Linked DNA regions of Aquitalea magnusonii. The protein of the gene in region 1 binds, or shares a complex with, the protein of each later gene. Links are inferred from orthologs where the notes say so. Each region holds a gene or a part of one and is shown in the gene's direction. Other genes may lie near its edges.

Region 1 (7,313 bases):
ACCCGCGGCTGATCGACTCGCTGGGTTTCTGGCACCGCATGACACTGGCTTTGCTGCTTTCCACCCTGCTGCTGGCCGGCCTGTTCGGCCATCAGCGCCGTCAGCGCCGCTGGGCCGAAAAGCGCCTGCTGGCGGCCAGACTGGAGCTGGAAGCCCGCGACCAGGCAGAAGAATCACTACGCCTTACCCAGTTTTCCATCGACAACAGCACCGTGGGCATTCTGTGGGTCAACTGGGATGGCCGCATCCAGTATGCCAATCGTGCCGTGGAAAGCATGCTGGGCTTCCCGGCCGACCAGTTACTGCAACTGTCCTTGCCGGAAGTGCAGCCCTCGCTGGACAACAGCAGTTGGCTGGACCTGTGGAACCAGTTGCGCAACAGCAAGACCCTGAGCAGCTTTGAAACACGCTGCCTGAAAGCGGACGGACAGTATCTGCCGGTGGGCGTCACCCTGAGCTTTCTCAAGTTTGGCCGCACCGAATACCTGGTGGTTTACCTGAACGACATCACCGAGCACCAGAAAGCCCGTGCTGCACTGGAAGAAAGCGAAGCCCGCTTCAAGGGCATGGCCAGCAATGTGCCGGGCATGGTATTCCGGCTGGAGCGACCGGCAGCACAGCACCCGGTACGGCTGGCCTTTGTCAGCGACGCCAGCCAGACCATGCTGGGCTATAGCCCGCTGGATCTGGTAGGCATGCCGGAAGGCTGGCAGGACGTGGTGGCCGATGCAGACCGCGCCAGCTACCTACAGGCCTGGCAAGACGCAGCCAACAACAACCGCAACCTGGCCTGGCAGGGCCGCATGCGCCATCAAGGCGGCGACATGCGTTGGGTGGACATCAAGGCAGCCGTGCGCTGTTTTGACGATGGCCATGTAGTATGGGATGGCATCGTATGGGACATCTCGGCCAACAAGCACAATGAATTGCAATTGGCCGAATCGCGTGGTTTGCTGCGCAGCCTGTCCGCCCACCTGGAATCGGTGCGGGAGGAAGAAAAAGCCCGTATCGCCCGCGAAGTCCATGATGAGCTGGGCCAGATTCTCACCGTATTGCGGCTGGAAACCTCGATGTGCGAACTGAGCTTCGGTCAGAGCGACAGCAAGCTGGCCGAACGCCTGCAAGCCATGAAAAAGCTGATCGAGCAGACCTTCCAGATCGTGCGCGACGTCGCCACCGCACTGCGCCCGCCGGTGCTGGACGCCGGCATCGGTTCGGCCATCGAATGGCAGGCGCGGCGCTTTGAAAAACGCAGCGGCATTCCCTGCCTGGTGTCGGTGCCGGACAGCCCCATCGCGCTGAGCGACGCGCGCGCCATTGGCGTGTTCCGCATCCTGCAAGAAGCGCTCACCAATGTATTGCGCCACGCCGAAGCCAGCACGGTCAGCGTGGGGCTGACCTGCCAGCAGGACATCATCACCCTGAGCATTGCCGACGATGGCAAGGGTTTCGACCCGCAAGCCCATCGCCAGCTACGCTCCTTTGGCCTGGTAGGCATCCGCGAACGGGTGCTGTTGCTGGGCGGCAAACTGGATATCGACAGCCAGCCGGACCAGGGCTGCACCCTGACCATCCGCCTGCCGGTAGAAGAAGGAAAGGAAATCGCGTGATTCGCGTCATCATTGCCGAAGACCACAAGATTGTCCGTGAGGGCATCAAGCAACTGATCTCGCTGGCCGAAGACATCAGCGTGGTGGGTGAAGCCACCAATGGCACCCAATTGCTGGAGCAACTGCGCCAGACCAGTGCCGATGTGCTGCTGCTGGACATTTCCATGCCCGGCACCAACGGGCTGGAAACCATTCCGCGCATCCGCGCACTGGACAATCCGCCGGCCATCCTGATGCTGTCCATGCACGACGAAGTGCAGATAGCCGCCCGCGCCCTCAAGGCCGGTGCCGCCGGCTACAGCACCAAGGACAGCGACCCGGCCCTGCTGCTGACCGCCATCCGCAAGGTAGCCAGCGGCGGGCGCTACATCGACCCGCAACTGGCCGACCGCATGGTGTTCGAGGTAGGTCTCACCGATTCACGTCCGGCCCACACTCAACTGTCCGAACGGGAATACCAGGTATTCGAACGCCTGGTACACGGTACCAATGTCAACGAAATCGCCCAGCAACTGAATATCAGCTCCAAAACCGTCAGCACCCACAAGGTGCGGCTGATGCAAAAGCTGCAAGCACACTCGGTGGCGGACATGGTGCGCTATGCCATCGAGCACAAGCTGATCTGAGCGCGGGCCAACAAGAATCACCGCCAAACGCGGCCATCCGAATGTGACAATATCCGGCACCGGCGGGCAGAACACGGCCAGGACGGCGGCCAATCCGGGCTACCAGCGCTCACGGCATTGCCCCTCCCCGCACAGAGCGCTGCCGCAAAAACCATCCGCCCATCGTCGGCCCCAGGCACGGGAAAACCACAGCACAGCAAGATAATCGTGGGACTGCGCGGCTGGCACAAGCGCACCATCTACCGTAAGATTAGGGGCAAAATTTCCCGGCCCCGGTTAAGAACGGATGCTCATCCCGCCGGCCAGAAGAAACCGACCTCACATGACAAGCAGGTCCATCAAACAGCCATATGAGTCATGATGTGAGTAACGGCCTGCAATATCGACAGAAAAAGTCAACGAATACAAGGTGTTAAGCTGAATATGTTACTCATGATCGATAACTACGACTCGTTTACCTACAATCTGGTGCAGTATTTCGGCGAGTTGCAGCAGGAAGTACAAGTATTCCGCAACGATGAAATTTCCATCGCCCAGATCGAGGCGCTACAGCCTAAATATCTGGTGATCTCCCCCGGCCCCTGCACCCCTAACGAGGCGGGCATTTCGGTAGCCGCCATCAAGCACTTTGCCGGCAAGCTGCCCATCATGGGGGTTTGTCTTGGGCATCAGGGCATTGGCCAGGCCTTTGGCGGCAAGATCATCCACGCCAAGCAACTGATGCATGGCAAGGTGTCACCGGTACACCATCATAATGTCGGCATGTTCCGTGACCTGCCCAATCCGGTTAGCTGCACCCGTTATCACTCGCTGGTGATCGAGCGTGAAACACTGCCGGACTGCCTGGAAATCACCGCCTGGACTGATGACGGCGAAATCATGGGTGTGCGCCACAAAACCCTGCCCATCGAGGGCGTGCAGTTCCACCCGGAATCCATCCTCACCCAGCATGGCCATCACATGCTGGATAACTTCCTCAAGGAATTTGCCTGACCCTGTGCAAACACCCTGCCCCTGCGGCAGGTTTTTGCTGGTAGCGCACCGCAGCAGGCGGCAATGTACCCGAGATTCAAGGACCCCGACATGCTTACCCCACAAGCCGCACTGAACCGGCTGATTGACGGCAACGAACTGTTTTTTGACGAAATGCTGGACCTGATGCGCCAGATCATGCGCGGTGAACTGACGCCGGCCCAGACGGCTGCCATCCTGATTGGCCTGCGCACCAAGGTGGAAAGTGTTTCCGAGATTGCCGCCGCCGCCACCGTGATGCGCGAATTTGCCACGCCGGTACCGGTAAAACAGCGTGAACACCTGATCGACACCTGCGGCACCGGTGGGGATAAAAGCCATACCTTCAATATTTCCACCACCGCAGCCTTCGTGGTGGCTGCCGCCGGCGCACGGGTGGCCAAGCATGGCGGACGCTCGGTATCGTCCAGCTCCGGCAGCGCCGATGTACTGGAACTGCTGGGCGTGAATCTGAACCTGACCCCAGAGCAGGTTGGCCGCTGCATCGACCAAATCGGGGTCGGCTTCATGTTCGCCCCCAATCACCACAGCGCGATGAAGCATGTGGCACCCATTCGCAAGGAACTGGGCGCGCGCACCATTTTCAACATCCTGGGGCCGTTGACCAACCCGGCCAATGCCGATCACCAGATCATGGGCGTCTTCCATCCCGACCTGGTAGGCATCCAGTCGCGGGTACTCAAGCAACTGGGCAGCCAGCACGTGATGATCGTACATGGCCTGGACGGGCTGGATGAAATCACCCTCAGCGACCGCACCATGGTGGCCGAACTGAAGCACGGCCAGATCGAAGAATACCTGCTGGACCCGCGCGAGCTGGGCTTTAGCTTCTTCGAACTCAAGGACATCCAGGCCAGCAGCGCCAGCGCCTCGCGCGACATCCTGCTGTCGGTGCTGGATAACCAACCCGGCCCGGCCCACGACATCGTGGTACTCAATGCCGGTGCGGCCATCTATACTGCCGACCTTTGCGGCACGCTGCCGGAAGGGATTGCCCTTGCCCGTCAGGTGCTGGCCGAAGGCAAGGCACGGCAAAAACTGGACCAGTTGATCGAACTCAGCCAGTCCCTGGCCGCCTGAGCCTTATACTTTTCTTTTCGCGGCCGTCATTGCCTGACGGCCGGTTTTACTGATTATTGTTTACGAGATTTTGCCTACCATCATGAGCACACCATCCAAAGACATCTTCAAGGCCTACGATATCCGTGGCATTGTCGGTAAAACCCTGACTGCGGATGTGGCCCGCCAAATCGGCCATGCCATCGGTTCCGAAGCACAAGCCCGCAAGGTAAAAGCCATCGTGGTTGGCCGTGATGGCCGCCTGTCCGGCCCGGACCTGAGCGATGCGCTGGCCAGCGGTATTCGCGCCGCTGGCGTGGATGTGATTGATGTGGGCCGCGTAGCCACGCCCATGCTGTACTTTGCCGCGTACGAACTGGGCACTCTGTCCGGCGTGATGGTGACCGGCAGCCACAACCCGCCGGATTACAATGGTTTCAAGATGATGCTGGCCGGCGACACGCTGGCCGGTGACGACATCCAGCGCCTGTACCAGCGCATCAAGGACAAGGATCTGAGCCAGGGTGAAGGCGGCTATCGCACCCATGACATCGTGGAAGCCTATCTGGACCGCATCACCAGCGATGTAAAGCTGGAACGCAATATGAATATCGTGGTGGATTGCGGTAACGGTGTGGCCGGTGCCTTTGCTCCGGTGTTGTTCCGCCGCCTGGGCTGCCGCGTACGCGAGCTGTTCTGCGAAGTGGATGGCAGCTTCCCCAACCACCATCCGGACCCGGCCAAACCGGAAAACCTGCAGGACGTCATTGAAGCGCTGGCCAAGACCGACTCCGAACTGGGCCTGGCGTTTGATGGCGACGGCGACCGCCTGGGTGTAGTCACCAAGGATGGCAACATCATCTGGCCGGACCGTCAGCTGATGCTGTTTGCTGCCGATGTGCTGGAACGCAACCCCAAAGCCAAGATCATCTACGACGTCAAATCCACCCGTCTGCTCAAGCCGTGGATTCTGGAAAATGGCGGCGAGCCGGTGATGGCCCGTACCGGCCACAGCTTCATCAAGGCCAAGATCAAGGAAACCGGCGCCCTGCTGGCCGGTGAAATGAGCGGCCACGTGTTCTTCAAGGAACGCTGGTACGGTTTTGATGACGGCATGTACGCCGGCGTGCGCCTGCTGGAAGTGCTGTCGCGCGTGGAAGACCCCAGCGCCGTGCTCAATGCGCTGCCCAACGCCATCTCCACCCCGGAACTCAACCTCAAGATGAAGGCCGAGGGCGAAAACCATGCACTGATCGCCAAACTGCAGAAATCTGCCAAGTTCGAGGGTGCTGACGAAGTGAATACACTGGATGGCCTGCGCGTCGAGTACGCCGACGGTTTTGGCCTGGCGCGCGCGTCCAATACCACGCCGGTAATCGTGCTGCGTTTTGAAGCCGACAATGCCGAGGCCCTGGAACGCATCAAGGCCGACTTCCGCCGCGTGCTGTCTGCCGCCACCGATGCAGCGCTGCCGTTCTGATGCGCAATGATGGCGTGATGGTGGCGCAAGGCCAGCTACCGCCGCCATCCACCCGTCACGGCTCTTCACGGATATAGTGCAGCGCTGGTCGCTTGGCTATAATGGCGACCGAACCAGACCACAAGGGACATGCAAGCCATGTCCCTTGTCATTATCGACGGGGCGAAACTCCTCCCTGTCCAGAAAGGACAAGCATGTACGCACAGGCTGCCAGCAGCTTTAGCACCGTACGCGATCTGCTGCGTTTTGCGGTGTCGCGTTTCAACCAGGCCGGCCTCACCTATGGCCACGGCACCGACAATGCCCACGACGAAGCTGCCTACCTCATCCTCACCACGCTGAAGCTGCCGATCGACCGGCTGGAACCCTATCTGGATGCCCGCCTGCTGCCGACCGAGGTGAAGGACGTGGTGGACCTGATTGAACGCCGGGCCGAAGAAAAAGTGCCGGTGGCCTATCTCACCCACGAAGCCTGGCAGGGTGAGTTCAGCTTCTATGTGGATGAACGCGTGCTGGTGCCGCGCTCCTTCATCTACGAACTGCTGGGTGAGCCGCTGCAACCGTGGATCGAACATCCCGAACTGGTACACCGCGCGCTGGATTTGTGTACTGGCTCTGGCTGCCTGGCCATTCAACTGGCACACCATTACCCGGACGCCGAAATCGACGCCGTGGACATTTCGCTGGATGCGCTGGAAGTAGCGGCCATCAATGTGCAGAACTATGGCCTGGAAGACCAGATCCAGCTGATTCACAGCGATCTGTGCGAAGGCCTGGAAGAGCCCTACGACCTGATCATCGCCAACCCGCCGTATGTGGATGCCGAGTCGGTGGACGCGCTGCCGCAGGAATACCTGCACGAGCCGGAAATTGCCCTGGGTTCGGGTGAAGACGGCCTGGACGCCACGCGCGAAATCCTGCGCCGCGCGCCGGACCTGCTGACCGAGCATGGTGTACTGCTGGTGGAAATCGGCCATAACCGTGACATGCTGGAAGAGTGCTTCCCCAACCTGCCCTTCATGTGGATGGAAACCGCCAGCGGCGATGGCTTTGTCTTCCTGCTGACTCGCGACGACCTGATCAAGGGCCTGGAGCTGGACGCTGCCGCAGAATAAGCCAGCACCCAACCAAAAAAGCCGGACATAGTCCGGCTTTTTTGCATTCCCCCTTGCCCACACGCTTGCTCAAGGCGTGAAGCCGTAATTCCAGACCAGCAGGCTGCTGGTAAACAACATGATCAGGCCGATGGCGCAATCCAGGATGCGCCAGCTACGCTCCTGCTGAAACAGCGGTGCCAGCTTGCCAGCAAAAAAGCCGATGCCGACAAACCAGCACACCGATGCCGTGATGCTGCCCAGAATGAATGAGGGGGCGGCATGGCTGCCATATACCGAAGCCACGCTGCCAATCAGGATGACGGTATCCAGCCAGACATAGGGATTGAGCAGCGTCACCAGCAAGATGGTGCGAATCGCCTTTTTCCTGTCCCGCTCCACCGAGCCATCC
Region 2 (4,807 bases), 1.1 Mb from region 1 along the record:
GCCGAAGGTGCCATTTCCAAGCTGGGCATGGGCGGTTTTGCCGCCATGAAGGCGCTGTCCACCCGCAATGACGATCCGGAAACCGCGTCCCGTCCGTGGGACAAGGGCCGTGACGGCTTTGTGATGGGCGAAGGTGCCGGTGTGCTGGTGCTGGAAGAATACGAGCACGCGGTCAAGCGCGGCGCGCGTATCTATGCCGAGCTGATCGGTTTTGGCATGAGTTCCGATGCCCACCACATTACCGCTCCGAATGCGGATGGCCCGGCCCGCGGCGTGCAGAACGCACTGCGCGATGCCCGGATCAACCCGGATCAGGTGCAGTATGTGAATGCGCACGGTACCTCCACCCCGCTGGGTGATGCCAACGAAACCAGCGCGCTGAAGATTGCCTTTGGCGATCACGCCAAGAAGCTGGTGGTGAACTCCACCAAGTCGATGACCGGCCACTTGCTGGGCGGTGCTGGCGGCGTGGAAGCCATCTACTCCATCCTGGCGCTGTACAACCAGGTATCGCCGCCTACCATCAACCTGCACGAGCAGGATGTGGAAGCCGGTTGCGATCTGGACTACGTGGCCAATACCGCCCGCGACATGAAGATCGACATCGCCATTTCCAACTCGTTTGGTTTTGGTGGTACCAACGGTACCCTGGTGTTCAAGCGCATGTAATGGCCGACGCGTGTTGCGGTGCTGCTGCGCCGCAACGCGAAAACGCATTGACAGCCCGAACCGCTGCGATACACTCGCGGCGGTTTTCTTTTTTTGCGGCGTGCCCCATGCCGCTGTGTGGAACAGGCATGTTTACCGAACGACTCGACTTCCTTCCCGACCTGCTGGCCCTGCATGCCGCCCATCGTGCGGAATTCCCCTTTCTGCTGATGTCTTCTGGCGATCAGGGCTGGGACATGCTGTTTGCCGCAGAAAGCACCACCCTGTATCACGGCGGGGAAGGGGAGGCTTTTGTCGAGGCCTTGCGCGGTTTCCAGCCGCAGGCGGTGGATAACCCGCATGGCCTGCCCTTTGTTGGCGGCTATTTCCTCTATCTGGGCTACGACTTGCTGTCGCAGTTTGAAGCCAAGGTGGACGAGGCACTGCCGGACAGCTTTCCGCTGGCGGCCATGGCGCGGGTTCCGGCGGCACTCTTGATCAACCGGCGCGAGCAAAGCGCCTGGCTGGTGGCAGAAACCGCCGCGCAGCTACAGCACCTGCAACAACTGGTACACGGCATTGCGCCATTCAACCCTCATCCGGTCAGCTTGCAATCGCTGCAGGAAGACCCGCCGCAGTGGTATACCGATGCCGTGCTAAGGCTGAAGCAGTACATCTATGAAGGGGATGTGTTCCAGGTGAACATTTCACGCGGCTGGCGCGCCGAACTGGGGCCGGAAGTGGCCGCCCCCGACCTGTTTGCCGCCCTGCGCCGTGCCAACCCGGCGCCGTTTTCCGCGCTGGCCGATTTTGGCAGCGCGCAGATTGTCAGCTCCTCGCCCGAGCGCCTGGTGCGGGTGCGCGATGGCTGGGCCGACACCCGGCCGATTGCCGGCACCCACCCGCGCTCGCCCGACCCGACCGAAGATGCCGCACTCAAGCAGCGGCTGATTTCCAGTATCAAGGAGCGGGCCGAGCACGTGATGCTGATCGACCTGGAACGCAACGATCTGGGGCGTATCAGCCAGCCCGGCACGGTGGAAGTGAACGAGCTGATGGCGGTGGAAAGCTATGCCTACGTCCACCACATCGAATCCAATATCCGTGGTCGCTTGCGCGCGGAAATCACCCCCGCCGACACCATCCGCGCGCTGTTCCCCGGCGGCACCATCACCGGCTGCCCCAAGGTGCGCACCATGCAGATCATCCGCGAGCTGGAAAACAGCGCGCGCCGTGCCTATACCGGCAGCCTGGGCTATCTCAACCGTGATGGCAGCATGGACCTGAATATCCTGATCCGCACTTTCATGCAGGAAGGGCAGCAACTGCGCTTCCGTGCCGGTGGCGGTATCGTGGCGGATTCGGACCCGGAACGCGAATTGCAGGAAACCCGCCACAAGGCTCGCGGCCTGCTGCGTGCGCTGGGGGTGGAGCAAGCCTGATGGCCATGCTGATCAACGGCCAGCCGGGCGAGCAGATTTCCGCACTGGATCGCGGCCTCGCCTATGGCGACGGCATCTACCGCACCATGGAAATCCGTGCTGGCCAGCCCCGCTTGTGGGCCTGGCAATACCGGCGGCTGGTGGCGGATGCCCGCCGCTTGAGGCTGCCGCTGCCGGATGAGGCCCTGCTGCTGGATGAGATCGGCCAACTGGCCGACGGCCTCGAGCAGGGCGTGGCCAAGATTGTGCTCACCCGCGGTGTGGGTGCGCGTGGCTATGCGATGCCTGCCGATTGCAAGGCCACCCGCATGGTGTCTGTCACTGCCTGGGCCGGCTATCCGCCCGAGCGTGCCCGTGACGGGGTGCATGTACGCTGGTGTGACACCCGGCTGGCCTGTCAGCCTCTGCTGGCCGGCATCAAGCACCTGAACCGGCTGGAGAATGTGCTGGCCCGCTCGGAATGGTCTGACCCGGACATTCACGAAGGCCTGATGCTGGACACGCGCGGCCTGCTGGTGGAGGCCACCATGAGCAATGTCTACCTGGTGAGCGGGCAGCAGATCATCACCCCGAAACTGGATCAGAACGGCGTGCAAGGCATGCTGCGCGACTGGTTGTTTGTCCATGCGCGGCAACTGGGCTATCAGCTTGAAGAGGCGGAGATTATCCCGGCCCGGTTATTGCAAGCCGAGCAGGTATTCCTATCCAATAGTCTGATCGGCCTGTGGCCGGTGGCCAGTATTGATGGCCAAGCACTGCCGCAGCAGCATGCCTGCTGCGCCCGGTTGCAAGCGCTGCTGGCACTGCAGCGCTAAAGCCCATCACACATCAACGGCTGCTCGTGCTGCCTACTGACCCTGCGCTTTGGTGCGGTCTGTGTCGGCAGGTCTTGTTGCCGCGACGCTATAGCGCTGGCTTGGCTGCACCAGGCAGGCCCCGTGTTTTGGCTTGCCTGGCCGGGCTTGTTACTGTCGCGGTTGGCTTTTATCCGTTTTGCTTAGATGGAATTTGCATAAGGTTTGCTGATTAAATTATTTCTGGCGCTAAATCCGGCTGGTTATAGTGGCAGCCACGATGAGGGGAGCGGTTTCCCTTCCGTGTTCCGGCCTGCATCCGCGATGCGCCAAGGAGAATCAGCATGGTGGCAGCCAGCCTGCTGGAACAGCTTGCCTGTCAACAGCCCGCCGCACTGGCACCTATCGAACGCGACCTGGCTTTCATCAACCAGCTACTGAACGCACACCAGTTTGAGCAGCATCCGCTCAGCCTGCAGGCCGGTCGCGTGCGGGGTCGCCATGAAGAATGGCGTTTCCGTTCGGTGTTCCAGCCCATTTATGCGCTGGAGAACGGTAGCACCCGGCTGTGGTCGGTGGAGGCGCTGGCACGGGTGACCGACAGTTTTGGCGGTCAGTTAATCCCCACCGTGCTGTTTGCCGCCGAAACCTCACCACGGCGCTCGGTGTTTCTCGACCGCCAACTGCGCTGTCTGCACCTGCTCAATTTCCTGCTGCAACATCCGGCACCGGATCTGGTGTTATCGCTCAATGTGAATGCCCAGCATCTGGTGAATGTCAGCGAGGCGCACGGCCAGTTTTTTGCCGAGGTGCTGCAGCATCTGAATATTCCGGCCAACCGTATCTGCCTGGAAGTGGTGGAAGACGCCGTCAGCGATCCGCTGCGCCTGCTGGAAGCAGTGCAGCGCTATCGCAGCCTGGGTTTCCGTATTGCGCTGGACGACTTTGGCCAGGGCGCATCCAATCTGGAGCGGGTATGGCTGCTGGAACCGGATTACGTCAAGCTGGACAAGGTGTTGATGCGCCACGCGCTGATGCGCCCCAGCGTGCGCGACAAGCTGGCCAAGCTGGTGGACATCCTGCACCTGCACGGGGCGCGGGTGGTGGGCGAAGGGATAGAAAGCACCATGCAGCTGGACATCGCCCGTGCCGCTGGCTGTGATTTCGTGCAGGGCTTTCATCTGGCCAGACCGGCCGAACTGCTCAGCCAGCCTGCCTGATCCCATCATTCATTCTCTGCGCCGCGACTGGCGCTCTTCTCCAGCCACAGGCACAAACCACTCCGCATGCCGCGCAGTCAAAACCTGATCCAGCCCGCAGTCGCACAGCGCCTGTTGTAGCTGGCGGGTAAACATCCGGGCATCACTCACCTGTCGATACACTTCCATCCAGGTATGCAGGCCATCCTGCTGTGCTTCATCCTGTCTGCACAGCAGGCTGGCTTGCACGCCATGCGCGCTCAGCCCGGCTTGCATCTGGCGCAAGCGCGGCAATAGCAGGGGGGCCTGTTCCGGGCATATCTTGTAATACACATACAGCTCGCAGGACATGGGCTGGCTCTCTTCTATAGTTTGCAGGCTTTGCAGCAGCGCAAAATCGCTTATCATAGACCACTTCGCCCGCCGCTGCGGGCGATCGAAACACAGGGCAACGGTGCAGGAAAGGGGAGTGGTGTGCAGCAGGGGATTACCACCTTGGTGGTGGTTGGCGTCGGTCTGATCGGTGGCTCGTTTGCCTTGTCGCTCAAACGCGCAGGCAAGGTGCAGCACGTGATCGGCGTTGGTCGCACACTGGAAAACCTCACCCGCGCGCTGGAACTGGGCGTGGTGGATGAAATCAGCCAGGACCTGGCCGCGGTGGCCGGCCGGGCCGATATGGTATTGCTGGCCTGCCCGGTGGGGCAGATGGGCAGGATGATGCAGG

What was found. The genes of interacting proteins can lie anywhere in the genome.
Region 2: the proteins of DLM_RS09390 (region 1) and DLM_RS14425 are in contact, whole or in part, in a solved structure (PDB 8RP0), measured with the Escherichia coli proteins. The link is inferred for Aquitalea magnusonii from one-to-one orthologs.

Annotation. Positions count from the first base shown.
Region 1 is NZ_AP018823.1:1,956,604-1,963,916, forward strand. What follows is about bases 1,619-4,444. They hold DLM_RS09390 (aminodeoxychorismate/anthranilate synthase component II), read left to right. Parts: upstream 1,619-2,659; coding sequence 2,660-3,229; downstream 3,230-4,444. Other genes in these bases: DLM_RS09385 (response regulator transcription factor), read left to right, coding at 1,619-2,236; trpD (anthranilate phosphoribosyltransferase), read left to right, coding at 3,320-4,348; DLM_RS09400 (phosphomannomutase/phosphoglucomutase), read left to right, coding at 4,431-4,444. In the rest of the region: DLM_RS09380 (PAS domain-containing sensor histidine kinase), read left to right, coding at 1-1,610; more of DLM_RS09385, read left to right, coding at 1,607-1,618; more of DLM_RS09400, read left to right, coding at 4,445-5,807; prmB (50S ribosomal protein L3 N(5)-glutamine methyltransferase), read left to right, coding at 6,002-6,922; DLM_RS09410 (LysE/ArgO family amino acid transporter), read right to left, coding at 6,992-7,313. UniProt on the Escherichia coli protein: Part of a heterodimeric complex that catalyzes the two-step biosynthesis of 4-amino-4-deoxychorismate (ADC), a precursor of p-aminobenzoate (PABA) and tetrahydrofolate.
Region 2 is NZ_AP018823.1:3,027,381-3,032,187, reverse strand. What follows is about bases 1-2,943. They hold DLM_RS14425 (aminodeoxychorismate synthase component I), read left to right. Parts: upstream 1-797; coding sequence 798-2,090; downstream 2,091-2,943. Other genes in these bases: pabC (aminodeoxychorismate lyase), read left to right, coding at 2,090-2,905; fabF (beta-ketoacyl-ACP synthase II), read left to right, coding at 1-669. Also shown: DLM_RS14415 (EAL domain-containing protein), read left to right, coding at 3,229-4,104; DLM_RS14410 (DUF4936 family protein), read right to left, coding at 4,114-4,491; DLM_RS14405 (prephenate dehydrogenase), read left to right, coding at 4,558-4,807. UniProt on the Escherichia coli protein: Part of a heterodimeric complex that catalyzes the two-step biosynthesis of 4-amino-4-deoxychorismate (ADC), a precursor of p-aminobenzoate (PABA) and tetrahydrofolate.